One region of the Paenibacillus sp. sgz302164 genome, then DNA from elsewhere that is predicted to be linked to it. Evidence: riboswitches for the same ligand, from Rfam matches in the RefSeq annotation. Region 1 holds a riboswitch; the other holds the start of a gene.
The links. A riboswitch is a leader RNA that binds a small molecule or an ion and turns the genes downstream of it on or off. The one in region 1 is predicted to bind thiamine pyrophosphate.
Positions count from the first base shown of each region.

Region 2: another riboswitch for thiamine pyrophosphate. It lies ahead of AC0LWT_RS17900 (ECF transporter S component); the one in region 1 lies ahead of AC0LWT_RS34725 (thiamine phosphate synthase).

Region 1 is NZ_JBVYOL010000035.1:51,265-66,876, reverse strand. It holds gene thiD (bifunctional hydroxymethylpyrimidine kinase/phosphomethylpyrimidine kinase) at 1-402, opposite strand, end outside; gene AC0LWT_RS34740 (thiazole synthase) at 425-1,192, opposite strand; gene thiS (sulfur carrier protein ThiS) at 1,198-1,401, opposite strand; gene thiO (glycine oxidase ThiO) at 1,385-2,563, opposite strand; gene AC0LWT_RS34725 (thiamine phosphate synthase) at 2,564-3,187, opposite strand; TPP riboswitch at 3,289-3,387, opposite strand; gene AC0LWT_RS34720 (SDR family oxidoreductase) at 3,507-4,379, opposite strand; gene AC0LWT_RS34715 (stalk domain-containing protein) at 4,429-5,637, opposite strand; gene AC0LWT_RS34710 (winged helix-turn-helix transcriptional regulator) at 5,914-6,240, shown strand; gene AC0LWT_RS34705 (bile acid:sodium symporter family protein) at 6,275-7,249, shown strand; gene AC0LWT_RS34700 (SIR2 family protein) at 7,381-9,882, opposite strand; gene AC0LWT_RS34695 (diadenylate cyclase) at 10,483-13,056, shown strand; gene AC0LWT_RS34690 (alpha/beta fold hydrolase) at 13,071-14,564, shown strand; gene AC0LWT_RS34685 (transposase) at 14,990-15,409, opposite strand.
Region 2 is NZ_JBVYOL010000010.1:74,588-90,199, forward strand. It holds gene AC0LWT_RS17880 (RNA-guided endonuclease InsQ/TnpB family protein) at 106-1,218, opposite strand; partial or broken gene AC0LWT_RS17885 (IS607 family transposase) at 1,178-1,306, opposite strand; gene AC0LWT_RS17890 (energy-coupling factor transporter transmembrane component T family protein) at 1,515-2,309, opposite strand; gene AC0LWT_RS17895 (ABC transporter ATP-binding protein) at 2,300-3,787, opposite strand; gene AC0LWT_RS17900 (ECF transporter S component) at 3,793-4,389, opposite strand; TPP riboswitch at 4,493-4,602, opposite strand; gene AC0LWT_RS17905 (hypothetical protein) at 4,723-5,079, shown strand; gene AC0LWT_RS17910 (BtrH N-terminal domain-containing protein) at 5,214-6,233, opposite strand; gene AC0LWT_RS17915 (acyl carrier protein) at 6,237-6,503, opposite strand; gene AC0LWT_RS17920 (preATP grasp domain-containing protein) at 6,524-7,918, opposite strand; gene AC0LWT_RS17925 (type III PLP-dependent enzyme) at 7,935-9,251, opposite strand; gene AC0LWT_RS17930 (ABC transporter permease) at 9,266-10,078, opposite strand; gene AC0LWT_RS17935 (ABC transporter permease) at 10,085-10,888, opposite strand; gene AC0LWT_RS17940 (ABC transporter ATP-binding protein) at 10,885-11,871, opposite strand; gene AC0LWT_RS17945 (Gfo/Idh/MocA family protein) at 11,898-12,899, opposite strand; gene AC0LWT_RS17950 (radical SAM protein) at 12,913-14,088, opposite strand; gene AC0LWT_RS17955 (glycosyltransferase family protein) at 14,093-15,220, opposite strand; gene AC0LWT_RS17960 (ATP-grasp domain-containing protein) at 15,238-15,612, opposite strand, start outside.

The DNA of each region.
Region 1 (15,612 bases):
CGCCAGCGGCAGCAGGCTGTCGATCATGGTGTCGATCGCTTCCTGCTGCAGCAGCGAAGCTCCTCCCTTGGCGATCATAACCGGGTCCACGACGACCCGGCTCCAGCCGTACCGCCGTATCGCGGCTGCGGCCGCACGAATAATGTCGCTGCTGAACAGCATCCCCGTCTTGACCGCATCCGGCGGCAAATCATCGCCGATTGACGACAGCTGCCGTTCCACGGCTTCTACGGGCAGCGGGTATACGCCCTGCACACCGAGCGTGTTTTGCGCGGTTATGGCCGTAACCGCCGACATCCCGAATACGCCCAGCTCCTGAAACGTCTTGAGGTCGGCCTGGATGCCCGCCCCGCCTCCGCTGTCGGAACCTGCAATGGTAAGCGCCTTATAAATGGTGGACATAGTTAATTCCCTCCTTTATATTTCACACTCGGCTGAACCCTTCGATCGGACTGCTCGCCGAAGCGTAACGTTTTTTGGGAATGCGCCCCGCTTCAAAACCGGCGCGTCCCGCTTCTATCGCAAGCTTCATCGCCAGCGCCATCTTTACCGGGTCTTTGGCGCCGGATACCGCCGTATTCAGCAGCACTCCGTCAGCTCCCATCTCCATCGCCAATGCCGCATCCGAAGGCGCACCGATTCCCGCATCGACGATGACCGGCACTTTCGCTTGTTCAATAATGAAGCTCAGGTTGAGCGGATTGACGATGCCCAGCCCTGTGCCGATCGGCGAGGCTCCCGGCATAATCGCATGCACGCCTAACTCCTGCAGCCGTTTGGCCAGCAGCACGTCGTCCGAAGTGTACGGCAGCACGATAAAGCCTTCTTCCAGCAGCATTTCCGACGCTTTCAGCGTTTCGACCGGATCAGGCAGCAGCGTCCGCTCGTCTCCGATCACTTCGACCTTGATCATGTCGCAAAGGCCGGAAGCTTTCGCCAGCCTGGCGATGCGAACCGCTTCCTCCGCGGTTTTGGCGCCGGCCGTATTCGGCAGCAGCGTGAACTGCTCTACATCGAGCATCGACAAAAAGTTCGGCTGACTCGCCTCAAAAATGTTCATCCTTCTCACCGCAAACGTTAAAATCTGCGATCCGCTAACGTCGACGGCCTGTTTTTGAATATGAAAATCGGGAAATTTCCCCGTTCCGAGCAGCAATCGCGATGTGAATTCATAAGATCCTATTTTTAACATTGTCATTATCCCCCTCCGACAAAATGAACGATTTCGATTTTGCTGCCTTCGGCGATTTCGGCTCCGTCGTGATCCTGCTTTTGAAGGATCGCATGATTCAGCTCCACGACGAGCATTTTACCGGTTAATTCAAAATGCTCCAGCAGCCCGCTCACCGTCGTTACCGTATCCGGCACCTCCACGGCCTGGCCGTTAATGTGCAGCTTCAATAGCGCTCAGCTCCTTTCTATTTTCCCGATGCGCGGCCCGCGGACAAAAAGCATCCCGCCACTCGCGGCACCCGGCCACGTCCCCGGATTCCTCGTCCAAAACGATATCCGCCATGATCCTGCCGGTTAACGGACTTAACAAAATGCCGTTCCGGTAATGTCCCGCCGCGATAAAAAGCCCCTCATATTCCGGCACCTTGCCGATATAAGGCAGGCCATCCCCTGCCTGCGGCCGCAGCCCCGCCCACGCCTTCTCCCATTCGGCTTCGCCAATGCCGGGCATCAGGCGCTGCGCCCGCTCCAGCAGCAGGCTCAGTCCGTGGAGCGATACTTTGCGGTCGTAGCTGCCTGGGAGTACGGTCGCCCCGACGACCAGGCGGCCGCCCGCTTTGGGCACGATGTAGCAGCCGTGCGAGAACAGCGTTTTGACCAGCTGCGGCTTGTGCGTCAGGACGGAAAAGCATTCGCCTTTTACCGGGTGCATCGGCAGCCGGACGCCAATACCGGAGAGCAGCTGTCCGCTCCAAGTTCCCGCAGCGACGACGACCTGATCGGCGTGCAGCGGCCCGTCGCTCGTCATGACGCCGGCCGCCCGGCCCTTGTGGACGAGCAGCCCGAGCGTCTGGGCGTACTCCCGCAGCCTCGCGCCGAGCGCCGCAGCTGCTTGCGCCAACGCTTGCGCGAGATGCGGCGCATCCACCTGCCCGTCGTCCGGCAAATATAACGCCCCGAGCGTGTCCGGGCTCAGTTCCGGCTCCAGCCGGACGGCATCGGCGGCGCTGAGCCACTCGGCCCGCTCGCCGGCGGCCTTTTGCAGCTGCGCTCGCGCCCGCAGCCCGCTGCGCTGCTCCTCCGTCAGCGCGACGTGCAGCAGCCCCTCGCGGATCAGGCCGATGTCGATGCCGGTTACCGCTTTCAGTTCTTCCGCCAGCTGCGGGAACATGCCGCGGCTCTGCCTGGACCATTGAAACAGCGGGCCGGTATCCTCCATCTCGGACTGCGCTCCGAGCATCCCCGCTGCGGCGGAGGAAGCTTCCGCACCCAGCCTGCCTCTCTCCAGCAGCGTCACCCGCTGCCCCCGCTTCGCCAGTTCGTAGGCAATCGAACAGCCGATCACGCCGCCGCCGACAATAATCACATCAGACTTGTCAGTGATGTTCACTTATCTCTCCTCCTCGCGCTTCAGTTTGCTCGCGTATGCCTGCACAGCCCGCAGCGGATCGGCCGCTTCCAAAATACCGCTCATCACGGCCACCCCGGCCGCTCCTGCGGCCAGCGCCGGCTCCACCCGCTGCGGCGTTATGCCGCCGATCGCGATGACCGGGACCGCCGTGCGCGCCGCAACTTCGCGCAGTTGCTCCAGCCCTCTCGGGGCGGCTCCCGGCTTGGAATTCGTCGCGAAAATGTGCCCGTACATGACGTAATCCGCCCCTTCCCGCTCTCTTTGCAGCGCTTCTTCGACGCTGTGCACCGAAAAACCGGCCCGGCCGGAGCTCGCGGGGCTCGTCGCCCGAACCGACGGAAGCGGCGGCGAATCGCCCGGCAGATGAATGCCGCCTAGCAGGGCTTCCGCCGCCAAGGAAGGATGTCCGTTCATGTACATCCGCGAGCAAGGCACCCCAGCCGCCATGATTTGACGAATTCCCTGCAAAATTTCTTCAGCCGTCTTGTCTTTCTCCCTGATGTGAATGGCCGTCACGTACGGCCAAATCCGCGACGCGATGGAAGCCAGCTCGGCCCAATTCTGTTTTCCCGTCGATATGACATGAAGCTCGTTACCCGGCATCCGCTGATAGGCTCCTTTCCGATACAAACAAAAAAACCACTTTTCCGAAGAAAAGTGGTTATCGCTGGCGCCGCACTCCAAAAAAACATCAAATGCCGCATCTATTCGAAAGTCCGCTTTCCTCCGCTGGTATGACCCAGTTCAGGTTCAAAGGGTTCAGATCGCTCTGTCTCAGCCTTACGGCGCCCCTAGGGATTTGCTTTCAATGATTCAGTTGTTCAGTTGCTATCCATCATAACACGAAGAACGCAGATTGAAAATAGATCATTCAGATCCGGTCGATTTTATGGAAAATCTCGGCCCATCGCGAAGCATGCTTTTAACCCTGTAAAATTTCCTTGACAATTGCTTTAAGAGGAGTCAACGTGCCGATCAGGTTCTTCAGGTCATCCGACGTTTTGGATGTCTCGCCTTCGGCAACCGCCTGGAAAATCCCCGCGAACAAGGCAGCTACAGGCTCCGGAAGCCCGCCTTGCAGCAGAATCGCCTTTTGCTCATCGTATGAAACCGATTGATAGACAACCTGTTTGCCGGATACCTCTGAAATCACCTGCGCAAGCTCGCCGAAGCTCCACGTTTCGCTTGCAGTCAGGTTATAGGACTTGTTCTCATGACCTTCCTGCGAAAGAACCACGGCACCGGCCAAGGCAAGATCGTTCCGAGTCGCCGTATTGACTCTCCCGTTGCCCGCATTCGTGACCAATGCTCCGAACTGTACGGCTGCGCCCACCGACTGAGGGGTAATGAACACGTCCGTATAGAGTGAATTGCGCAGGAACGTGTACGGGATATTTGCCGCGAGAATGAGTTTTTCCGTTGACACATGCATTGGAGCAAGAGCCATGTTGGATTGTTCGCCAAAGGCAAAGCCGTAGTATAAAATATGACCAACCTTGGCTGTTTTAGCCGCTTCGACTACATTCGTATGTTGAGCCATACGCAGCGTTTCATCGTGAGCGTCGGGGCTCGGAATGAAGAGCAGCTTGGAGGCGCCGGCAAAAGCTCGTTCAAGCGAAGCCCGGTCGTTATAGTCTCCTTGACGCAATTCAACGCCGAGTTCGGCAAGCGCAGAAGCTTTCTCCACATTGCGGACGACCGCGACGATTTGATTCGCCGGCACTTTTTTATCCAAAAGATGATGAACAACCAGACCTCCGAGTTGACCTGTAGCACCCGTAATTACAATAGACATGAACTCATCGTTCCTTTCGCTTCAAATTTAGAAAATAGTCAGCCGTTCGTTAAAACTTTCCGTTCGTATTTTTCCACTGATCCTTCGGCGGAATCGCCTCGATGATGTCCCAATGCTCGGCGATTTTACCGTTATCCAACCGGAAAAGGTCATAGACCGCAGTATCCGAACCGCTAAAGCTTGCTTCGCTTACAACCAAAACAAAATTGCCCTCTCCGATAAGCTTCTGAACTTTAAACGAACCGGAAGCGCCCCCCTGCTTGGCCATTTCCTGGAACGCCTTCATCACTGTCGACACCCCGTCCCCAAACATCGGGTTATGCTGGATGTAATTGTCGCCGTTGTAGTAGGTCGGGAATGCCGCCGGATTTTTGCCCATGAACACATCCTCGTAAAACTGGCTGATCAAAGCCTTGTTCGCCTCAGTTTTGTCGGGATCGGCGACCTCGGCGCTTCCGTCCACTAACGTATGGCCGCTCGGGTTAGGCGCGCCAACATCTTGAAGGTTGTCCCAGTGCTCGACGATCTTGCCGTTTTCGAATCTGAAGATGTCGAACACCGCTTTTTGGGAACCGAAAAGGTTAACCTCCGCATGAACGGCCACATAATCGCCGTCTTCGAGCACTCTTTTGATATCATACGTAACGCCCGCGCCTTTCATTTGCTTGGTGGCCTCGATCACGGTCTCCCTGCCGCTTGGGAAAGCGAGATTATGCTGAATGTATGTGTCCGGGCTGATCCATTTCTCCATGGCCGCCGGATCTCCGGTTTCGAAGCTTTTCAGCACCGCGGCCGCTTTGTCCTTATTGCTCGTTGCGATGATGACGGATCGGGCCGAAGCGTCCCATTTCACCTGTTTGCCCAGGATTTGTTTGACGAAATCGGCAGGAACGTACGTTTTGCCGCTTTCGGACAAAATCGGCGCCGCCGGCAGTTGGACCGTTTTGTCATCTACAGCCGCTTCCTTACTGCCCACGCGGATATGAATTTTCGTCTTGTCTTTGCTTAGCGTGACGCTTCGATCATCCGCATTCCAGACAATATGCTCGTTATCGTCCCGGACTCCCAGTTTCGTCACGACAGCCCGCAACGGCAGCAAAACTTGATCGTTTTGCAAAATCGGAGCATCCGCAAATGTATCCTTTTGCCCGTCGATCACGATGCTGATATCCCCGGCGGCATTAGCCGCAAAAGCAGGCATGGAAGAAGATATAAGAAATAATCCGGCTAACAGGCTGGAAGCAATATGCTTTTTCATTATTTTGGATCCGCCTCGATTCGTTATGTAATCAAATCAGTTACATGTTAATGCAAAAAAATAGGCATTATTTATTTTGCGCCACTCCTCCTTTGTCCGGGATCTCCCCCGTGCTAAAAAACGAATGTATACTCGTTAAATATTTGCTACAATAGTAGAATAATTGATACTTAATATAATCACAAGTACTGTTATTTTTAATAGATACTATCAAAAACCGTAGTATTGGAGGAATATGAATTGGCGAAGTATGGCGAAAATTTTCTGAAATGCCCGATGTTTACTGCGCAAAGCCTGATCGGCGGAAAATGGAAGGTAATTATTCTGTGGCTGCTGCACGATGGTCCGAAACGGTTCAGCGAGATTCATAAAGCGATACCGGACGTTACCCAGTCGATGCTCACCAACACGCTTAGAGATCTCGAAAGCGACGGGCTGCTCCATCGTGAGATTTACCGTCAGGTTCCGCCGAAAGTCGAATATTCGCTCACTCCCATCGGCCAAAAACTGATTCCGGTCATTCAGATGCTGGGGGATTGGGGGGTTGAATATGTGGAGGAGAATGCGGGAAAGCATGCCGGCTCAGACTCCCAGCTTTTGTAACGAATCGACCTATTGAGAAAGGAAGTCCTGCTTCATGCTAGTGCAGTTGAATAGACAACTGGAGAAAATTTTACCCCTGATTACCCCTGCGAGCTTGCTGATCGGCGTGCTTTTGGGCGGTCATTTGTCAGGGTATGCATATTTATCACCGTGGATTTTTGCGTTTATGACGTTTTCCGGCAGCATCAGCTCCAGCTTCAAGGAATTTGTAAAAGTCGTTGTTCACCCGCTTCCTCTGGTGACAACGCTGCTCGTGCTTCACGTCATTATGCCCTTGGCCGTTTTCGGACTCGGTCATGTCGTCTACTCCGAGGATACGCTGACGATTACCGGCCTGCTGCTGGCGGCTGCGATACCTACCGGCATCACCAGCTTCGTCTGGGTCGCCATCTACCGCGGCAATACCGTTCTAACCTTGTCGATCATTCTCGTCGACACCATCCTTTCGCCGTTCGTTGTGCCTTATACGCTTTCCGCCCTGATCGGGGCCAAAGTGCAGATGGATATCGGGGCGATGATGCGCGGGCTGTTCTTCATGATTGTGCTGCCTTCCGTAGTAGGCATGCTGCTGAATCAATGGACGCGGGGAAAAATAAAAGAACAACTCGGACCGAAATTAGGTCCCTTTTCCAAAATCGGCATGGGCATCGTCGTCGCCATTAACGGAGCTGTGGTCGCACCTTACCTGCGGAATTTCAACGTAAAATTGGTCGGCATGGCGTTATTCGTTCTCGCACTGGCGACCCTCGGGTATGTGCTCGGCTGGCTGATCGCCAGCTGGATGCGCTGGAAGCGCGACACCGTCGTTGCGCTGACTTTTAACAGCGGCATGAGAAACATCAGCGCTGGCGCAGTGCTGGCCGTCACTTATTTTCCCGCTCCCGTCGCGATCCCGGTCGTGCTGGGCATGCTCTTCCAGCAGCTGCTTGCCTCGCTTTTCGGCTACTTGCTGGGCAAGCGCTACGGCCCTTCGGAAGCCCCCTCCATTGCCGGGGCGAGGAAGGCTTGACGGTACGATTTTTCGGGCGGGGGTTCGGGATGGTTCACCTCCATAAGCCAAATCCACAAAAATGAAAAGGAGCTTTGCCACTGAAATAAGGTGGCAGGCTCCTTTTTGTTATTAGCTATATAGAACAACGGTTATTTAGTTGAGAGTATTTTCAGTTTTGAATGTAGTAGAATATTTGTTAACTCATTTAATTTATGACGACTCTCTAAATCAAGTGTTTGATGAAAAGCTAAATTTTGAATAAAGTCTTTAATATTAATTGAAGCATTAGATTTAATGTTACTTGTTAAATAGTTCAAGTTTTCTTTGTATGAAAGAGATTTATATATAGTTTCTAGGGCTGCAATGTTAGCCGCCAAAGAATTGTAGCTTTGCACCAAAGCAATTTTAGTATTGATAGTGGCAAGTGTGTACCACACATGCATATATGAAAAGTTGGACTCATAATTTCCATGATGCGTTATTTCAATATTTCGAAGTGCCACAGTTGCATAGTCAACAGCTTTTTTTAAATCTTCTAGATTGTTAAGCCACGACAAGCTTTTAGCTCGTTGATGTGGGAAATGGTAATTCTCCGATAAAATATCTTCTAAATTTGTATAAATTCTTTGTATTAACTGCAGTGAGCCTTTATTTTTTCTCGGAAAGATATCGTTTATATCATCAAATTTAATGAACTTACCAACTTCTTCGCGTGCCTTTTTGGGATTTTGTTGATAATGATACATAATCAATTTGACAATAGTTTTATAAGCATTTGAAATTAATTCTTGATTTGTCTTATGTAAAGAGAATTGACCTAAACTGTGTAGGATCCAGGAACGGGAATTGCAAATTAGTTTTATTCCTGAGCTATCTTCATTTGATCTTTCAATACTTAGAGTTTGATAAAAATGTGCAATGGGAGTGATTTGGTTAATAAATTCATATGCAATTTTGTCTAGTCTATACTTTTCTAGTTCAGTTGAAGAGAGTCGATATTTTGTGGCTAACAAAATCAATAACATTAATTTTTGTTCAGTCACTTCCAAATCTTCTATTTTTTTTAACGGTGTAGCAGTATGTTGTAAATTTAATATTTCGTACACATTATCTAGAATGGTTGGAGAGTACATGTTTTTTTTGTCTCTTTTTTGACTGTTTTTACTTGCATGTGATTTAAATTCAGGAATAACACAGTCACTTAATTTATCATTTAATGTTGTAGTCTCATCGGGGGAAAATGTATTTTTCAAGGTATTAATACTTATTTTTGACGCAAATTCCTCGTCTGATAGTAGAAGCTCAATCTGGTACAGATACTCATCGGATGAATCAATTGCAATAACAAACTTTATATTTCTAGTCTGGAGAGTGTGAATATTCTGCTTAATAATACTCCAACCAGTGTTGTCGATAACCCCTGTATCAAGAAAAATGGTTGTATCTTGTTTAGTTAGTAAGGAATGTATGAATTTGGTATTAATTGAATTACCAGATGGGATTACGTAAATGTTTCGATTACTATGCTTCTCAGCTAATCTAAGCAAACTGCTTGTTTTACCCGAGAATCTATGTCCTTGGATGATAACTAAACTTTTATTTGATAAATTATCTTTATAATATTTCTCTGAGTTAAATAAGTCTCTGTCAATAACATAATACGGTAATCTAATTTCTCTTTCAGATTCTAAATTACGATAGTAGTAATTTGAATTGTAAAAATACTCAATGTTAACATCTCTATTATTATAACCTTTATCTTCTCTAACAATTTTAGGGTTTTCAAAATATGAAGTGTCTTCACCAGACAGTTTGTTTGCATCATTACCTATCTTGATAAGGATATTATAGAAATCCTTATAATCAGTTACTTTAATAATTGTATCAACACCAAATTTTTTTAGTTTTTGAGTTTTTATCTTGGAGTTTTCAAGATCCTCACTTGTTATATAATATGTATTTTTAATATCTGGGGCATAGCTACTTTCAACAATATTTAATTGGTATAACAAGTCTAACTCATCATCAAGGCTACATCCAAGGAAAAATACACAATTCGACTTGATATCACTTCCTATTCTGCTTAGTAACTCTCTATTTTCTTGAAAGCTTTGCAAATAGGAAGTAGTGGATAAAACACATTTGTGGTTATGTTTAATATATTCTTTAGCATCACCGTGTAATTTAAATAGATGAGTTCTTTCGTCTATGATATTACTATAAAATGTGTTTATGTTTTTAAAAGGGAGTATAACTTCAATTTCCGAAAGATTATTTTCAATAGCATCATCTATATTTAAGGTGTATATATGAGGCCAGTGTAGACTTAGAAATTTCTTTTGTGAATCAGCGAGCTGTACTTCAGTAAAACAAGATCTAAGGTAACTGTATATTTTGCTTGGTTCGATATTTTCAAAGTATGCCTCGGACAAGCTGCTGAAATTATATGAACTTACTATTTTGAAATCTTCTGGGTCTAAAACCGCATTTAGTTCCTGCCTCATATAATTAATCATTTCTGTTCCGTTGGGAACAATTCCATTTTTTGATTTGGCACCTCTAGAGAACCCGGAACCAAGGATTGGGATGAGTGATTTTTTTTTGAAGTAAATGAGTAGTTCGCTTTGCAAATTGGAGTCGTTAATGTCCACTATTCTCAAAGGTATCTCTCCTCTTATATTGTTAGATAAAGCATACACCTACATATATTGGTTTACAAGAGGAACCTATTTATGAATTCAATTCCTGCTCTAGTCAAAACAAGTACGTTCAAAATGTCAACTATGTTTCCTTTCGATCGAGTTACTTGGCTGGTTTCCATAATCAAAATAAGTCATCACTCATTTAACCGATCATCACGCGTGCGATGAAATGTTTTGTAATATTATCGCTGTAGGTAACGTACCTATAGATGTCAAGCTCCCTTACCAAATATCCTAAGCATCACCCGCCGTAGAATTGTGGATTTAATCCACGGTTCGCCTCTATATGGTAAATCCACAATAAGAAGAGCTTTGCTACTGTAAATAGTAGTGAAGCTCTTCTTGTTTGAAATTCTACCTCATATTATTCATCTCACTAACCGACAGTACAAGATTAGAATGGTTTTTACCGTTTTTCATATAAAAAAACAGGAATAAAGCGGCATATTATGGTATTATTGTTTGGTAAATATTACAACCCAATTTGAATAAAAGAGATGGTTCTTTCAGGATTTGATATGATGCTCTTAGAAAGGGGCCTTGTTTTCCTTGGAGGTATTTGAATACATAAATAAGAAAGTATACGAAAATTTGGAACGGATCTTGCAGAAACTTGATGATAGGCTAGATTTAAAGCTCTATGCTATCGTTTTAGACGAGAATCAGGATTGTAATAAAACAGTTCGAGTTAAAAGTGTTTTAAGTGATGGTCAAGAAATCGAAATCATTCAAGAAGAACTAAACGGCCCAGCGGAGGTTTTAAAAAAACTGGGTTTAGTCCATGAGGATCCAGATACAGATTTAAAGCAATTCCTTATTCATCTTGACACGGCTAGTTTTAAATCCAGTTTGCGTCCAATAGGTCATTTATCTGAGTCCAATGTCAGTGAGGGGCGAGCCGCAATTGAAATGAATGAGGAGTACCCGCCTAGACAAGAATCAAATGAATGGAACATTTACTACTCCAACAGTTTTGAGCTTGAAATAGATGATAAACATTCTACTATTAAATACATCCTGTCAATCGAGTATACAGATTCGGTAACACGATATATTTATCTTGAAAGACCACAGTTATCTTTCCTTAGAATGATCCTGGATTATTATTTCAAGGACTATTATAAAGTTTCGAGCGATCAGGAATTGTTATTTATTAATAAGGATAACGAGGATATTGAAATTGAAATCAAGTACAAAGAGGACAGTAGTCAGTTCCTCCAGCGGATGGCCCGCTTATTTTTCGGAAAAATACAAGACTTTATCATAAATAGAGTTAATCTAGACAATGTTTCCAGTACGGATAGTGAATTAACAAAAACGGAAAGAAATCAGTATTATATTAACAACTTGCTTGAAAAAATTGATGGAATTTCTACAAGGACGTATGAAGGCGAGAATCCGTTTGGATGTATGCTGCTCCTCAATACTAGCATGCTGGAAGATAGCAAGCTTGTTAAATATTCAATCAGGTTTCAAAATCATCAACCTATTTATTTAGAAGATGCCCGGCGAATTAGAAAATTACTTGAGCTTACGAACAACGAGAGAGATTTGTACTTGATTGCCGATGATACAGCCATCTATGGTGTGGGTGAAATAGATTGGGGCCAGCTTGGGAATAATCTGTTGTTCAAAGTGGAGTTTAAGGGAATATCCAGATATGATCTTCTTCTTGTCACAACGGAGAAGAAGGAAGATACGGACGCTCGTGTTGTGGCAGAAGAAGAAGCAAAAATATTCAAAATGACCATGAACTTAGAAATTGTATCTCGCAAATTAACCAGTATTTCTTTTAAACATCCGGGAATTGGTTCCGGGGGCTTTACGCCTGAGCTTTTTGAACGCACTATGAAAGCTCAATTTAAGGGAGCTATTCGCCCTATCACTGAAAAGGAGATTGAAAAGCTCCGGCTTATCATTCAGAAGGCAACTGAGCAACAAAGCGGAACTATGGTTGTAATTACGGATGACATAACCGCGGAAAGTGAATTGCAAAAGCTGCGAAAACAGTCTACCCCGATCCTTCCTACTGAAATTAGCCCGGCATTCATTAAACATCTCACCTCCATTGACGGTGCGATTTATTTTGACACAACGGGCGCTTGTCACGCTATTGGTGTGATTTTGGATGGACTGGCGCAAGCGCATCTGGGAGACGCAAGTCGAGGAGCTAGGTTTCATTCGGCACACCGTTATCTTGAAAAGTTGAAATCAGATAAAAAAGGGTGCGTCATCGCCATCATTTCGGAGGACGGCATGGTCAATCTGATCCCAGAGCAGGTAAACGAAGCTGTTGTACGTCAGTTGGTGAGGGCAATGATAAGCGATATTAAAGGTAATGATGAACTTAGTGAAGAAACCCTTCAAGACTACGATAGCCGTCTACAAAAAGTTGAAAGCGAAACCACTATAGACCATCACCATTATTTTAAAATAGCAGAAACATTTTTCAAGAAAAATCATTTTCTCAAAGCAGCATATTATTATGACAAAGGTTTGAAGGTGTGTGGTCGTTTTATTTTGGATTATAATCGCGCTCTTGCAACTTCTTTTCTTAGACACGGCCTGAGTGATGGAATTGCTGCAGACAGTAAACTGCAAGCTTTCAGAGATGTAGTGAAACAAATTGAGATAATTTTAGAAGCGACAGTCGATTCTGAGATTTATTTTAACGATTATAATCAACGTGCCATTGCCTTAACTGGAATTGGGAGACTATCTGACAAAAAGATGAAGACAGTTAATTTCAACAACGCTTTACTTGACTATACAAAAGCAATAGAAATGAGTAGGGGCAATAAGTATATACTCTATCGAAATCGTGGGTATCTACACGAAGATATGGGGAATTTACACGAAGCTCTTAATGACTATATAAGTTCCGAAATTGAATATTCAGAAGAACCCACTCTCAAGTTGATAGAAAGACTTATCAAAAAGGACGTCTCATTATTTTTACATGCCCTCGCCAGGTATTCGGAAAAGAAGAATGATAAGCATGATAGCGAAGGTCTCAAAAAGTTGTTAGAGGAATACGGGATTAAACTGTCCGAGGAAAACCCTGAAGTAGCTACTGCTTTAGAGCAGTATGGTATTAATCAACAGCAGCCAGAAGATGAATAATTTGAGGAGAAACAATGGGTATAGAGAAAGCACAACTCATAAAAGTAGGAACCGGACGTACAGACAGCCGATTCGCGGTTATCTTTGTACATGGCATAGGGGGCAGCCCTTACGATACTTGGCGAAAAGATTCCCAATCTCAAACACTAATTGAATTACTGGAACAAGATCCTGTATTAAGAGAAGCGGAATTTTACAGTTATGGCTATCGTACTGGCTTGAAGCCTCAGCAATATGATTTCAAGACAGTGGCAGAACTATTGTACTCGGATATTCAGGTCGATTTGCCTGGGAAGGATATTGTATTTGTAGCACACAGTATGGGCGGGTTAGTGGTACAGCAGTATATTGTGAACCGCTACGAGACATTTGATGATATCAATCTGAAAACTGTAAAAGGCGCTGTTTACTTATCGGTTCCTTTTCATGGATCTGGATTGGCTGAGTTATTTCCAAAATGGTTGGCCAATAGGCAAATAAAATCATTGCGTCGGAAAAATCCACAACTTGCCCTGCTTGAAGGGAACTGGAACAAGTATGCTTATAGAGGCGGGATGGAGGCCCTCCCAGAAAATTTAAGACACAAAATCTCACAGATTGCGTTGCGCGGGGAGCGTGATCAGGTAGTAGCGAACGCATCCTCCACTCCGTTATATTTAGGCGCAGAAGTAGTTGCTGTCGATGAGGGACATTCGAGCATATGCAAGGTTGATAGCAGCAGCACAGTTTATAAGACAATCCGTGATTTCTTGCAGAAGCATCTAGAATCTCGAACTACAAGTTCTAAAGCAATGATTTTTCATATACATGGATATGACAAACAACAATATGAAGTCCAGCCACAGATTGAGTTGAATTGGACTGAATATTTCGATGTATATGCATCTCCAAGGAAACTGCCTTCAACATCCGAATGGAGTATTATGGGAAAGGCGTTAGGAGAAGCCGCTGATTATTGGTCTCAGAATCGAGCTGCTACGAAAGGATGCGTACGGGTGTATGCTAGTCTTTGCTTGCCTGGAGGAATTCTCATCGGCAGTAGATTTTCTCAGGCAAGAGGTGCGGTGATCGAAGTAGCGCAAGGGGGGCAAATATGGTCCTCATTGAGACGTGATCCTTCGTATGAAGTGAATACAAAACGAAAGATGGGAAACAATTCCAGCGGCAAACGTGCTATTGTGGTACTCAGTGTCAGTAACGATATTGAAAAGACAGTTATTGCTCATTTGATACAAACGGATGTTCAATATGAGCTTCTAATCAATTTGACTCCTCTATCTGGGGTGGGTCAGCGGAGTATAAGCGGTGCGGAGCAGGCAGTCTCATATGCAGTTGAAGTTAAAGCCGCTGTGGATGGATTAAAACAACAGGGTATTGAAAAAATTGATTTATACCTAAACTGTCCATTTGGTGTAGCTGTTTTTGTTGGACATTATTTGACGGTTGTTGGCCCCATACAAGTATATGATTTTATGAATCCTGGATACGCTCCTGCTTGTGTGATATAGGCAAAGGAAGCACCCCGTTTTTCGAAAAAGCCTGCGATTGTGCAGGCTTTTTACGCGAAAGTGGCTCATTTTGGCGAAAAGCCTGCGATTGTCAGGCTGTTGAGAAAGTCTAACGGGTTTCCTCTCAGATCAATTTTTATATGGGAGGGCACTCATCTCGAAGAGAAAAAATTGATTTAAAACGATCTGAGAGGGGTATTTAGCTCATACTTCTGGTGCTTTTTATGAGCATCCAGGAAAAAAGGGGGGTTCTCAACAGCCTGGATTGTGCAGGAATATCTCGCCGCAAGCATTTCATGCGGCAAAAAACTGCACTTTTGCTGGTTTTCTTCACGCTCCCAAGCAGCTGCGCCCTGGGCTCCAGCGTGCGAGCTGCTCTACAAAACTACGCTTTTGCTGGTTTTCTTCGCGTTACTAGTACCCTATCAATTCTTAAATTGTGGATAAAGTCGTTTTAGCTTAATCCTTGCTTCGTCGGTAGTGAACTGCCAGTCCACGCCCTTTTGGTTTTGGTTTCGGGCATGTCCCCATGCCGATAGTTCGTGAGCCAATTCGGAGATCGAAGGGATGCGTCGTCCCAAACATTGGCTGGTCATCCCGCTAAGTTCAATCTCCGCGATATTCAACCAACTGCCATGTTTCGGTGTGTAATGGATCTCTAACCGCTTGGCCAAGCGACGGGCGATTTCAGGCTCGAATGCCTGGTAAAGCGAAGCGATGGAGTGGGTGTTCAAATTGTCCATCACCAGTTTAATTGTCGGCGCCTGCGGATAATGAATCTCAAGCAATTCCCGCACTTGCTCCGCCCAGTCGATTCGAGTTCGCTGTTCACGTAGCCGCGACATGACGCCAGCCCGCTAACGGTTCCGTGAAGATAAAAATGCTGCACGTCCCGTTGCGGACGTACTCGCTGTCTTCCCGTAAGGGCTTGGTCGGTTTCATCAGAATCGGTTCTCTAGCTTCATTCAGTAATTGATAAGGTTTTTTGTCCATACAAATGACTGGACAGTCAGCATTGTAAGGCAACTGATAGGCATCAAGTACGTCC
Region 2 (15,612 bases), on a different contig from region 1:
TTCAACGTGTCCGCTTTTGCCAGAGCTACTCGCGTTTGATATAACACTCCACAGGCGTAAATTCGGATGCAACGAATCCTACATATTGACGATGACGTTTACGTGTCAGCCCGCCAATTTAGATAGATTGATCGCCGCATTCAAGTCACGATCCATCATTAATCCGCAAGTGCATTCGTAGATGCGGTCAGATAGTTTCAGATTCTGCTTAACCTGACTACAACATGAACACAATCTTGATGATGGGAACCATTTATCAGCTTGCAAAAATTTCGCGCCGATCTTCTCGCACTTGTATTTCATCTGCCGCACAAACTCATGCAGCTTCTGTCCGGCTATCGCCTTGCTCAAGTGGCGGTTCTTCATCATTCCGCTCACATTCAAATTTTCCATCACTACAGCGCTCGGCTTGGTTTTCGCTATTGCGCTTGTCGCTTGATGAATGTGGTTGGTACGGATATTCGTTAGTTTCCGATGAAGCAAACGCATTGACTTTTCGACTTTTACAAGATTGCATGTCTTGACAAAACGATTCCCCTCCTTGTTCATCTCGTATTTACGGGAAGCCTTGCGCTGCAACCGACGCAAGCGTTTCTCCGTCTTTCTTACGGCAGCAGACTTATTGATGTTCTTAAACACCATCCCATTACTGCATACCGCCAACTCTTTTATCCCTACATCAATACCTATGGCTTCGCCCGATCGTTCCAGCTTCTCCTGCTCCTGTTCAATGCCCACAGAGACATACCAATACTTCCCGTCAAACGATACGCGCGGATTACTATACTTCACACCAACGGGAAGTTGTTCGGATGTTGCTACCCAGCCGATCTTCTCAAGTAACGCTTGACCGTTTCCGACCTTCAACTTCTCCGTATCCTGATAAAATGCAGGTTTGGAACGCTTTTTGCTCTTGAACTTCGGCTTCCCCGCATGTCCCTTGAACATGTTCCTGAATGCTTCACAAACGTCTTTGACAGCTTGTTTCGCCACGTTGTTGGACACTTCGTATAGCCACGCATATTCTTCTGTCTGTTTGAGCTTCGTCAGTTCTTTCCGCAAGTCTCCGTCAGGAATGAACTTCCCGCCGTTCTGGTAATTTTCTTCCTGTCGGGCAAGCGCCCAATTGTACACCCACCGAGCCGTTCCAGCCGAACGCCACAACTGTTGTTCCTGTTCAGGAGTTGGCCGAATTCTGACCTTTTTCGCCAAAATCATCTTCCATCAACTCCTTGAGCAGTTTCCTGGCTTTATTCGCCCGCTTTCCTTTCAATCGACAACTGAATACTATAACGATCTGTTGTAGTTGATGCCGCTGCCAATATCCAAAATGATCTTTTATCCCAATATAACATTATAACAAATATTATAGAGATTATAATAGTTTAAATGGGATTTACATGACTGTTTTCGAACCCCCTCATAAACTTATTGATCCTATTATAACAGAAAATCAATTCTTCTCCGCAAAAGCAAAAAAGCCGGTTCGGCGAAAACCGGCCGGCAGGGGAATGCTAACGCACATCGGTTATTGCCGCAAACGGCCATACGGTGCCCAGCACATAAGACAGGGCAAGCAGCAGCGCTATGCACAGCAAATACAAGCCGTCAAAAGCCGAATAGCCTATCGTGTAGTAATACGTCCGCAGCTTGCCGACCGAGAAGCGTTTCGCTTCCATGGCGACGGCTGTCCGGTGAGCGCGGCGGATGCTTTGGGCGAGCAGCGGAATCGAATACATGCGCAGCGTCGCATACCAGCCGGTAAGCGGATTCCGCCGTTTGCGGCCGCGAATTTTGAGCGCGTAACGTAGCGTCTGGAACTCTTCGATCAGCGTCGGAATCATCCGCAGGGCGGCCAGGAAGCTGTACGCGTACTTGGGAGGCACTTTCCACTGCTGCATAAGCGAATAAAACAGGGCGACAGGCCGCGTCGTCAGACTGAACAGCAGCCCGACCGAAGCTATCTGCAGCGCCCGAAGGCCAAGATGAACGCCCCTGTAAAAGCTCTCTTCGGTGATGTGGATAATCCCGTACCGGAACCAGGTCGTGCTTCCGCTGCCGAACATCGTCATCCCTGACGCCGACGAAATGAATATGAGCGCGAAGGGAGAAATATACAGCATCAGCCGCCTCATGGGATGGCCCGTGAACAGCAGCAGCGGGAGAATCGTTCCCAACGTTAAATAGATCATAACATTGACATTATGAGTCAGCACCACCACCGCAAATAAGGCGATGGAGGCGATCAGCTTGATGCCCGGGTTTACCCGGTGCAGCCATGTTTCGCGATATGTGAACGTCAGTTGCACAGGACGGCCCCTCCTTCCGCGGCGGCGGCGAATGCCGCGAGGAACTGCTGCGGCGATTGGTCCGTCACGCGGCCTTCTGCAACGTGCCATACCCGGCTCGCGCAGCGGCGTATGATTTCATGATCGTGCGTCACCATGACGATCGCAGTTCCCGTGCTGCGCAACTGCTCCAGCATCCCGAGCATGCGGAACGTATTGCGCGCGTCCAACCCGAACGTCGGCTCATCCAGCAGCACAACGCGCTGCCCCCGCACGAGAGCCGACGCCACGCTCAGCCTGCGCTTCTGCCCCATGGAAAGCTGGAACGGATGCCTGTCGCGAAGCCCGAGCAGGTCATACTGCTGCAGCAGCTTTTCCGTCAGACTTGGGGGCGCGTCCTCCAAGGAATAAGCGATTTCGTCCTCCACGGAGCCCGTCACGAACTGAAACTCGGGATTCTGGAACACGAAAGCCGCTTTGGCCGCGGCGTCCTCCACTTTTTTGCCCGTGACCCCTGCGATCGAGCAGAGCCCTTTGGTCCGGATCAGGCGCATGATGGCCAGGAGCAGCGAGCTTTTGCCCGCTCCGTTGTGCCCGGCGACGGCGATCCATTCCGCGGCACGGACGGATAAGCGATCCACATGGATCTTGATTTCTCCGCCGCGGATACCCTGGAAATCCCGCATCTCCATGAGAACTTCCCCGTCATGCGGCTTGACCTGCGGCGGCCCCTCGTCCCATGCGGTTTCCATCGGGCCCGCAGCGTAGTCGTCCCACACTCCCGGGTACCAGATCCCGAACTCCCGGAGCTTCGGTTTGTACTCCGCAAACACCGCCTCCGGCTTGCCGTCGGCCAGCACCTCGCCGTCTGGGGAAAGCACAATGATGCGGTCGATCAGATCGAGAATGCCGCCGATTTTGTGCTCCACGATCAGGAGCGTTTTTCCCGGGCTTGCGGCCCGGATCGTCTCCCACACCTGGCGCGTGCCCTCCTCGTCCAGTAAAGCGGTCGGCTCATCCAGGAACAGCACCTCCGGCTCCAGCGCCAGCACGCTGGCGATTGCGAGCCGCTGCTTCATGCCCTGCGAAAGCTGTTGAATTGGCGTATGAATATCGTCCAGATGAAGGCCTACCTTTTCGAGATAGCGGCGGATCAGCGCAGGCATTTGTTCCCGCGGAACCTGCATATTTTCCAGCACGAAAGCAATCTCTTCATCGACGTACGGCATGCAAAACTGGGTGTCCGGATCTTGGAAAACGTATCCCCAGCGTTCGGGGACCCGGAGCTCTTCCGCTTTCATCGGAATCTCCACGATGCTTGGAACCATCCCGCTCAGCACCTGCAGCAGGGTGGACTTTCCGCAGCCGCTCGGACCGAGCAGCAGCACTTTTTCTCCGGGGCGGAATGAAAAGGAAACCCCCTTGAATAAAAGGGGGGCATCGTCTCCGGGATATTTCAAACGTAGGTCGGTAACGCCGACTGCTGCATTTTGGATCATAAGCTTTACCTCAATTGGTCGTAATCTTTTTGGGACGCCGGACGGATGGCGTTGAGAACGCCCGTGCGCTCGATAGCCGCCGCCAAATAATAGGAGAAGAAGCCGGAGATCAGGATGCTGCCGAGCAGACGGAAGCCGATGAACAGGCAGTAGTTCCAGAAAGTCAGAGACTCGATGTAGCCGTAATAGGCGTCTACGATCAAGGACAGCAGCGCCGATCCGATCGAAGCCAGCACGACCACGCCTACGTTCGCCTTCCGGTACAGGACGATAGCAAACACGATTTCGGCTCCGAGACCTTGAAGCAGCCCGTATACCAGCGTGGAAATCCCCCATTCGCCGCCGAAGAACGTTTCAATCGTAGCGGCAGCAACCTCGGCGAGAATCGCAACGCCCGGCTTGCGGATGATCAGGAACGCGAACGTGGCGGCAATAAACCACATCCCGTAGCTGAGCTGCTCCGCCTGAAGCCCTATGGGTTTGAGAATATCGTAAATAGGGCCCCAAATTCTGTAAATAACGCCAAATACCGCCGCAATGACGATGGTCACCAGGATATCGGTCAATTTTAAAGCTTTGGATGAAGATTGCGCATTCGCCATCTTGCCATCAACTCCCTTTTCAATCTTAATATGCATTAAATGAATGTCCGGCAAACACGAAAAAGCCCACCGGGCATGCGGCAGGCATAAGTTCAGTGCAACTTTGAAGAAGCACACCATTCACTACGCTGGCATTACCCAGATCAGTTTGACGGTCAGCGGCATAAGGCCGCTATCTCAGCCTGACTTCATCAAGCACCCGTGTAGCTATTCATTTGGCTATACTTTATACGAAAAACACATTTTTCGCAAGGCTTTTTTTGCAGATTTGCCGCAGCATTTTTTTACAGCTTCGTTTTTATCGGACGGGCAGATTTACAAAGACCTACCGGAATGATTCACAAAAGATATGAATCCCCCGCTGACAGCGCCAAAAATCCGAACAGGGTTATCTTGATCCTGCGCGCATCACTCCAAGCGCAGATCGTGGAACTGCGCAACTGGGCAGGAAGCAACCGGGCAGAAAGCAGATTGGTACAGAGAAAACCTGCGAAAGTGCAGGTTTTTTCTGTAATAATCGTTTATTTTGGCGAAAAACCTGCAAAAGTGCAGGAATTTTCGCTGAAAGTGACTCGGGAGCCCATGTGTTCGGTGAAAAGCCTGCACTTTTGCAGGAATTGTTCGCGGCCAGCGATTACGGATGCAAATTCATGTATTTTTGCAGGTTTTCTTCGTGCAGCAGGCAGATGATGATAGCGATCGCCTCTGAACGCGAGGCTTTTTGGACAACCTGAAGACCGCCAAGCGAACTTGGCGGTCCTCTTCTCATATCGGCCGGCCGCTGTCACGCAGCGCAGCGCCGCGCTCCGGGAGCTGCCCGCGTATCAGCCAATGGCCTGCAGATGGCCGGCGTACTCCCGCAGGAGCCCGGTCTCGCGGTCCATTAATTCCTTGGTCTGCTCCAGAAACAGGGGCCAGCCCTCCTTTCTTCGCTGCAGTCCAAGTTTATACAGCTGCCAGAGGCGCTTTTTCCACAAGGTCTCCTCCTCTTCGAGCAGTGCCGGCCAATCCTTGTCTGACGCCGCAAATTCGCGGGGATACTGCTCGGCAAACTGCCTCGTGTATAGAAGCTGATGGAGGATGCCGCCGATTCTCAAGCAGTAGTAAACTTCCTGGCAGCGTTCCGTAAAGGAGCTATCATCTGCGGGCATGCTCTGCTGCAAATCGTCGAAAAGGGCCATGTAAGCCGAATGTCCGTGTTCGACGCCGGCTTTGAGCGCTTTTCCGGAAATAAACCGGCGGATTCGTTCAGCCGCGAGCCCGGTCACACTCTCCTTCCGTGAAGCATCGGTGGTGTGCAACCCGTCCATGAAGGCCGCACCATATACGCCTTGCAGCAGCTTTTGAAGAGGAGTCGGTCCGTTATAGGTGAGCACTGTCCCTCCGTCATCTAACAGAAAGGAATCGCCGACATAGGCCACGTCGTTATTTTCATCCAGTCCGTAGAGAATAATTACGTGCTGCCGGCCCGGATTTTCCAGGTATACCTTGTGAAAGCCGAGGCAGCTGCTGTTCACGAACAGCAGCGCCAAGTGGCCGGAGAGCAGCGTTTGCCGCAGATCGCGCAGCAGCTCCCTTTTCTCCTCTTCCCCGTCTATCCGAAAGTCATAGCGCATACGCGCAGGGCCGTGCAAAGCGAACTGCTGCAGCATAGCCTCGCCTGAACGGCCGACCCAGAAGGGCCTGTGCGCCGGGTCATATTCTACGTTCATCCCGTCGCACATGAAATATAGCTCTGCCTCGGAAATCGAATAACCGTAGTTCGAAGCAAGCGCGTTCCGGATGCTGCCGAACAAGCAGTGCGTGCCCGGTTGAATATGGACTTGAAGCATCGCGGAGGACATCTGCTATCCCTCCCCCAATGAAGACTTGCGTCTTTCAACCAACTGCTTCAGTCTCTCTATGGTACATATGTTTTCGAAGGTCAGCTCCTCTTCCGGGATGACAATCTGAAACCGATCTTCCAAAGCAACGACTAATTCGATTGCCATGATAGAGCCCAGATTGTAATTCCGCAGATCGGTCTTCTCATGAATGGCCGACATCGTCTCTGCGTCGATTCCTAAAACAGAGGCCACCACCTCGGTTAGCTCCTTGCTCTCTACAACGATCACTCCACTCACCCTTTCTGTTTTCATTGTGTATGCGCAAAAGCGGCTCCGCCCGCCGGGCTTCCGGGAAGCGTTTGGGCATATAACCGGCGCAAGGTCTGCTCCAGCCGATTCTCCAACTGCTCCGCCGTCTCCCATTCATCGGCTATGATCAGCGCAAAAACGCGGCCCATATAGCGCTGCTCGCCGGACAGGCTGATCGAAGGGAGGGTTCCCGAAGTGTACACGAATATGCCTTCCCCTCCCTGTTCGCACAGCAATCCGTCCTGCGCCAGTATTTGCCGCAGAGCGGTATAATCGACTGCATGATCGGTGACCAGCCGGAAATAGCGCGAGTACAGCTTTTTTCCGGCAAATATACGCTGCACGAACGACAAGTACGTTGACAATGTGAAGCGCCCGTTAATTTCAATGATCGGAATAATGACGTCATCGCGTGTAATAATCGCATCGACACCGGCCACTCCGCTGTAACCGATCCCGTGCAAGTAGGCCCCGATACGTACTCCGTAGTCTTGAAGCCGCTGCATCGCAGCAGGCTCCAGCCGAGGCGGCGTTAGGGAACCTATGTACACGGTGCCGTTAAGCATTTGCTGCTTGATCGAGAACACATCCACCGAACCGTCGGTGTTAACGAACAGTTGAATGTTCACATCCGCCCGCTTGTCCAGCCACTGTTCGATGATCCACGGATGCTCGGGGTGGCCGGAACGGCCCGCGATTCTGGAAAGCCGGTTGCAGAGCGCATGGAATCGCTCGTCGCTGTCGATCAGGTACAATCCTTTGCCTGATGCCGAGTAAGGCTCCTTTACGATCACCTGCGAACACGTCTGTCTCAATGCCCGATACTGCGTCCGCAACTCCTCTACGGTGCCGCAGATTGCGCCTTGGCAAACCGGAAATCCAAGCTCTTCGGCCATTTGCCGATTGAAGATTTTGTCATTGACCCTCGCCCCCAAAGCGGAAGAGGGACCTGCCAGCGTCAAACCGCTTCGCTGTGCAATCTCTTCTTCCAGCATTGTCACTGCGTAGGGGACAAAATATACTTCTTCGCTTTCGTCACGCAGCTCTTCCAGCTTTCGCAGCAGTTGCTCGTCCTTGAGCACCAGCATAGAAATCGGTGTTTCCGCATCGGTTTGGCCAGGAATCCAAATTCGCGGAATGTCAAAACCGAGCCCCGCAAGGTCCGATAAAAAAGCGGCGTCCGGCTGCTCGCGCAAGATCAGCACATCCTGCCGGCGGCAAAGAAGCAAGTTCATCTCCTCGATACGCCCGACAACGCGGTTCTCTTCGCGATCGACGATCCCTTTGCTCTGACGGTGCCAGAACTGCTCGGCTCCGATGTTGCATAACCAGACAATCGTCCCCCGATCGCGTTCCGCAGTCAGCCGCGGAAGTAAAGAAAAAGACTCCTGCATACCCTCGCCTCCTCTCTCAAAATAGACCGGACTGCCCGCGCAGCGCGTCCTCAAAACGCCCCCGCTCGCGCAGCGGGTAACAATTGCCGCCGTCTACGAGCACTTCGGCCGGCAGAGGATGGCTAAGAAACATGGCCGGACTGTGCGTAAGCCCGTAGGCGCCCGATTTTTCGATAATAACAATTTGACCGGCTTCCGCCTCCGGCAGCTGCACTTTTTGCCCTAAAATATCCGTCGCCGTACATAACGGCCCCGTTACATAGACTTCCTCCGTCCGCGCTTCCTTGCCAAGCACCCGCATCGGGAAATTGTTGCGGATGTACCGCCCCAAAAAAGCCGACGACGCATGCTGGTTAGAGCCGCCGTCGCAGACCAGATACGTGCTGCCCTTGGAGGACTTCCGGTACAGCACCTTAACGGCGAACACGCCGCTGTCGGCCAGCAGGAACCTTCCGCTCTCGATAGCTACCCGGGTACCCGCCAACCGCTCCTTGTACCGCTGCCATACATCGGCAATTCCCTGCTTCAGCAGCGGCAAATCGATGTCCTGTTCGGGAGGAAAATACGGCACGCCGAACCCGCCGCCCATATCCAGGAAGGCAAGTCTCAGGCCGTATTGTTCCATATAACGCAGTCCTAGTTTAATCGTCTCCTCGAACTGCCGAATGATGGCGGCTTCCTGCAAAATTTGCGTACCCACGTAGACGTGGAAACCGATCAACCGCACATGGTCGGCCTGCAAAGCAGCTTCTATCGCTTCGGGTACGAGCCGCTCATCGATCCCGAACTGGGAAGAAACGCCCGTCATGCGGATGCTGGCCGATTGCCCTTGCCCTTGCGTATCCGGATTGATCCTGATCGCGATGTCGGCGATAACTCCATTTCTTTGTGCTATGCTTTGAATCATCGCAATCTCTTCGATACTCTCTACATTTACGCTGTACAACCCCGTAGCTATTGCATACTCCAGCTCCTCTACCGTCTTGCCGGGACTCGTGAAGATGATTTCCTCGGGCGGATAGCCCGCAGCGAGCGCCAAGGCAAGCTCCCCGCCGGAAGCGATTTCGACATGGCAGCCGATCTTGCGCAGCAATTGGGCAATTCCGATGAGCGGATTGCTTTTCAAAGAATAAAACAGATCCACTTCTTTCGGAAAACAAGATCGCAAATCTTCCGCATTACGCCGAATCGAGTCGGCATCATATATGTAAAGCGGGGTTCCGTACGTTTGAATGACACTCTGCAATCGATCGTCGTCAAGCCGTCTTTGCTCCACAATCGTCGATACGTCGCCGCTCCCGGCATTATGGTTTTCCATTCCCGTAGGACTCATCTTAGTCGCTCCCTTCAGCTGCTAGCGCTGGTGTAATTTCGTATTGCGATTTTCCAAATTGCCCTTGTAATCAGCATAAACAGCAACGGAGCCAGCAGCCCCCACAAGAATTGAACCGGACTCATGCGATCCAGCACAAAGAGAGGCGACCAGTTCGAAATCAGAAACACCGGAATCAAAAATGTTCCGGCGCCCTGCACGGTTTTCCCATAGATCCCCATAGGCATTTGATTAAAATCGAACAAAGCGTTCGAAACCTCATTGATCCCGCCCGTTCTCACCGTCCAGAATGCGACTAACTGCGGCAGCAAAAATACGGCATAGGTCACAATGACCCCGATCAGTAGGAATCCGATAAAACCGATCAAATTCATCGGCGTCAGCGGGACGTTCGAACGGTTCCATCCGTAGACCACCATCGCGATTCCTCCGATCAGATTGGGGATCGAGAAACCGATATCAATCGAGCGCATCGTTGACATGAACTGCAGCGATATCGGCTTGGTCATCATCACATCCAGCGTTCCCGTCCGAATATGTTCCGGAAGCTGTACAAAATTCGTATAAAACAGCGTGGAATACACGCCCGCCATAATCGTATACGTACCGATAAACAAAACGATTTCGTCAGGCGACAGACCGTTGATCTGCACGCCGATCCGGTATATGACGTACACATAAGATAATTTGACAGCCAAAAAGCCTAACTCGATCATGATCCCGAATATAAAATTAAGCCGGTACTCCATCATGGAACTGATACTGTTTCTGGCAAACACCCCGTAGATAAGCAGGTATCTTTTGCATTCCTTGAGCATCTTCCGCATCTTTCGCTACCCCCCGGCCGATTCATACTTCTTCATCCCGCTGCGCCACAACAGCATCGAAACGGCCGTCAACACCGCGATCCAGAGAAGCTGGAAGCCCAGACCGCTTACCATCTGCTCAAACGGGATTTTGCCCAGCAGCACGCTTACCGGAAAATAGACAATGTACTTGAAAGGAAGCCAATTCAGCACTACCTGGGCCGTATCGCCAAACATATCGAGGGGAAACACCCCTCCGCTGGCTATGTTGGCCAGCAAACTGAATGTCAGGAAGATTCCCCACACCTCAAGCAGCCAAAAAGAGATCATACTTAAACAGTAATAAATAAAAAAGTTCATAAAAACGGATAAAACGAGCGCCGCCAGGCAAATCGCAATGCGATCCATTCGCAGAGGAATCACATCCCGCATCACCGCAACGATAATTGCAGCGACAACTGCGATGACGGCCAAATGCATCATCTTTTCGCCTAAAAAAGTACAAAGGCGAAACGCCGCGTAACGGATCGGCTGAACGACGAATTTACTAAGCTGCCCGTTCTTCACATCGGTGGCGATTTCGTATTCAAAGCCGGTAGCCACCATCTTCGAAAACAACGCCGCCATGATGGCATAGGCGATAATCTGCCCTTCCGAATAACCGTACACGTCGGACCCTTTATGGCTGTTAAACACAGCGTTCCACAAAAAAATCTGGATCACGATCGGGAAGAGGCAGCTCAGCAGGCTGAGCGCGAAGTTGATGCGGTACTGCATCGCATTCTGCAAGCCCATGGCGAACGTCTTGGCATACTTTTTCCATCTTCTCATGGTTCGACATCGCCTTTTTGATAAAGCAGGGCAATACCTTCCTCGATCGAAACGTCCTCTACCGTAAAATCAATAACCGGCAAACTCCGCAGCACCGCAATCGAGATTTCCGTCAATTCCTGCTTGTCCACCTCCAGCACCGCTTCAAGTCCGGTGCATTCCCTGACTTTCCCGTAAGTCCGAAGATCTGCGGCATCGACGGCGCCCGACAGCTTGAGCTTCATGATTTTCGTCTGATCCATCAGCCGGTTCACCTTCGCGAGATCGCCGTCATAGGCTACGCGTCCCTGATTGATGATAATCGTCCGCTTGCACAAATCCTCGATATCGTTCATGTAGTGGCTGGTCAAAATCACGGTCGTTCTCCGCAGTTGGTTGTAGTATTTCAGAAACTCCCTGATTTTCCGCTGCGACAAAATATCCAGCCCGATGGTCGGTTCATCCAGGAAAAGCACGCGGGGCTCATGCAGCAGCGCTGCGATCAGCTCCAACTTCATCCGCTCGCCGAGGGACAATCTGCGAACCTGTACGCTCAGCAGATCCGTTACATCAAGGAGTTCCGCCAGTTCCTGCAAGGTGCGCTGAAATGTTTTTTCCTCCAGCTCGTAGATATGTTTGTTCAGATGGAACGACTCGTTCGCAGGCAAATCCCACCACAGTTGGCTCTTCTGGCCCATCACGATGGAAAAATGGCGCTTGAACGCTCTCTTCCGTTCCCAAGGCACGTAATCCAGCACCGCCGCTTGACCGTCGGTCGGAAACAAAATGCCGGACAGCATTTTGAGCGTCGTCGTTTTTCCTGCGCCATTGGGGCCCAGAAAGCCGACCATTTCCCCCTCGGCGATTTCAAACGAGATATCTTTCACGGCTTCCTTGATTAGCGGCTTTCGATAAAACAAATTGCGGAGCGAGTGGGCCAGCCCCACTTCTTTCTTGTAGTAGCGAAACGATTTGGACAAATGACGGACGACGATTGCCGACATGCTGACTGCCTGCCTTTCTCTTCTGGTTATACGGATTGCCGGGCCGAATGATAAATCCTCTCCTGCAGGAAAATCCGCTCGAATGACGCTTCCGGTGAAACATTATCCTTGATGCCCTCAATCACATCGCTAAAGAAATTCAACTGGTTGACATAATAATTTTGCGGTTCGAATACCGTTTTCTCCATGCTGCCCGTATGTTTATCCACGATTTTGAGCATGATCCGGTAATGACCGAGATTTGCCCGAAAAAAATCGTCGATGCTCACAGTAGCATCGTCAAAGTGGAGGACATGCGCTGCCTTATAAGGCATCTCGAAAGACGTGACAAGCGACGCCTCTACCCCCTCCGCATAGCGGAGCTCGGCGTGAAACGTCCAGTCGCAGCCCCCGGGACCGTCAAACTTCGAATGTCCCTGGCAGGATTCGGGCTGCAGCCCGACGGTCCCTTGCAGAAATTGCAGCCAGTAACAGCCCAAATCATAGAAGGAACCGCCTCCGCGCGCCGGATCGCTGCGGTAGTTGTCTGCGAAGCTCTCCTTCGGCAAAAAGCTGATTCTGGATTCGATCTTGCGAAGCCGGCCGTAGCGCCGGTCTTCGATCATCTCTTTCATCGCCTGCTGCCAAGGATGGTGCTGCACCATCAGCCCTTCGAGCAGATGCGCCCGGCCCGGCCGGCAAGCCTCTTGAATCCGCCGAACTTCCTCGCCGGTCAGGCACAAGGGCTTCTCAACCAGGACATGCTTGCCGGCCTCCATGCACCGGACGATCCATTCCGCATGAAGATCGTTGCACAGCAAAATGTATGCGAAATCGATGCGATCGTCGGACAAAAGGGCGTCATAGCTATCGTACACGACAGGGACGCCGTGGGTTTGGGCGTAGGCCTCCGCCTTGCTTCTGGTGCGGCTGGACAGCCCGTATACCTCCAGGTGCCCGATATCCTTGACGGGATCAAGCAGCACGCGGGGAAGGATGGCAGCGCAACCGATCACGCCGATGCGCTGCCGTTCTCTCTTCTCGCTCATGGAACGTCACTCCTTAAATTCCGTGCAAATACAGGACGCTGCATTTGGAGCAAGCCGGCGTCAGCCCTTCCACGTTGATGATTTCTCTGATTCTTTCGTATTTCTCGGAATCCCAAATCTCCTTCAAGCTCTGTTCCTTTAAATTGCCGACCCCAAACTCGGAGAAAAATTTGCAGGCAGTGACTTCGCCTGTCGGCAAAATGTCCGCACGGGTAGACAGCGCCAGACACGTAGTAGCACAGCGACTTGTCATCGCCTCTCCGCGGACGAAGGATTCGATTTCATCGTAATCGAGTCCGGGCTGATAGCGAACGCGGATATTCCATACCCGATCGTTGATTTTTTTGAGCGATGCCATCAAAGCTTCCACATACTCCGGATTCATCTGGTATTTGAACGCATGCCAGGAGTTGATTTGACTCTCGTCCAATTGGCGCAGCCAGCTGAATTTCTCGGCAAAATAGCGGTCCATCTGCCCGGACGTTTCCTTCGAGATATACCAAGGGAAGCACAGAATCACCAGATCCAGCCGCTTCTCTTCGAAAAACTCCAGCAGTTCGTACAGCTTGGGAATCATCCCTTCATTGATAACCGAATGGACCGATATGCGGCCTTTATAGATTCCCTGATCGCGCAGCTCCACCAGACGCTCGATCTGCTTCATCGTTTTGCCGAAAGTCCCTTTGCCTCGAATGAAATCATGCTCCGTCTCCAACCCTTCGACAGCTATCAACAGTTCGAGATGGGGAGAAATGCGGATAATGCCGTCCAGGTATTTATCCATCAGCAATCCGTTGCTGCAAATCGTCATTTCCCGCGGGTCTTCCGCCAGCATATCGAGAATTTTGTCAAATTGCTTATGGATCATCGGCTCGCCGCCCCACAAATACAAGCGCGACTTGGCTTCCCGCGTCTCTTCCAACAAACCGCGGAAGACGTCGAGATCGATGTCCATGTTCTGTTCTTCCTTGTCCATATTTTGGTGGTACCCGTCTTCATTCCATTGGAAACAGTGGATACACCGCAAGTTGCAGCGGTTGGTCAGCTTAATGCCCAGCGATTCGGGCACAGGCGATTTATATAACGGATTTTTCAGGCGTTCCCGATAAGGAACCGCCATGTTCCTCATTGTTCGTTTCATCAGATCGAATGCTTTATCATCCATGACCACACTGCTTTTCGGTTGCATACAATCACCCCATCCTTTGATTTAGCCGATGCTCCTCTAGCATATGATCGGCGTATTCTTCATATTTGCCTTTATGTTCGAGCAATCTCTCGTGCAAGGGCTCCAGCACATCGGTCCGGAAGCCTGCCTGCTTCCAACGCTCGTAGGAAATGCCGTAACCAAGCTGCTCCCACAAAGCAGCATTCACTTGCTCATGCGGTCCGAACGGCTCCAAAAATACGACCGGCGTTGCGGAACTAAGCGAATCGATCAACGTTCCTCCGCCCGGCTTGCTGATGATCGCCTTCGCTTGCCGGATGACATCGTGCAAAAGGTTGTGATTGGGTTTGCCGACTAATTTCAGCGGCTCTCCCGGGCGAATCTGCCCCACCCTTGGGAACGTGTGCTCCGTCTGTCCGGCTTCCTTGTTCCATGCCTCCCACGACGGATCGATCGTATAATAACGGTGCTGCGGATGGTCGGTCGATTCGACCGCTCCTGCGACGACAACATCGAGGCCGTATCCCTGCGCCTCCAATTCGGCCGTTTTGCCGAGGTAGGTGCCCATTCCCCATCCGCCGCCATGAACCACCAGGCGTTCGGGGCGTTCCGCATAGGGCACGGGCGCCTCGTTCGAAACGGGCAGGCTGTAGAGGATATCCGGCTTTACCGTGTCGTACAGCCATATTTCCCGGTACCTGTCGCTGTAATCGGGCAGTTGTTTTTGCAAGCTTTTCCACGAGGGGGAGAGAGCCGCATCCACATACAGCAGGTCGGCCTTCAAGCGCCCGGCCCCTATCCGCTCCCGATACCTGTCGAGCACGTACACCCAATGTCCCGAAAGCGCGACGAACTCGCTCCTGCCTTCCCGTTCCCATTCGTCCAGCAGCCTGTCCACAGCTTCAAAATCCAGACTGTCCCGGATATCCATCGGCAGTTTCTGCGCGATTTTGGCTACGGCGAAGTTCGCGTGGTAATCCCGGCGGCTCTCGGCGATTTTGCCTTTCTTGTCCTTTTGCAGCAAATGCTCGAAGACAACTACCTCGGACGGGATGCTTCGCTGATCCAGCCGGCTCTTCAACAGCAGCGCCGGCATGTAGAAGCCCAGCCCGAATCCGGAGGCCAGAATGGTCCGTTTATTGGCTAAAGTCATGACATCGATCCCCCTTGTCAGTGAATTTGCTGCAGCGAAAGTCCGGAGAGTAAGTCCAAAAGCGAATCCGCCTGCTTCTTGCGGTGCTGCGCATCGCTCCCCACCACGGAAACGTAAATCCTCCCCTTGTAAAGCTTATCCGCCCTCTGATTAATGGTCAGCGTATTGGCTGTCAGCGGGATCACGCCTCCCGCTTGACCCGGCCGGAACAGAAGACCTGCCGCCTCCATCCTCGCCAGCACTTCTTCGAACTGCAGCCCGGGGTTGTTGATGGAGAGCGAATAATGCCGCAAATTGCCCTGCACACCCTGCGGTTCCAGATAACGATCGATCCGATGCTTGATCAAGCTCATCGACTTGCGGGCATTAATCTCCACGATAGGCACAAATGT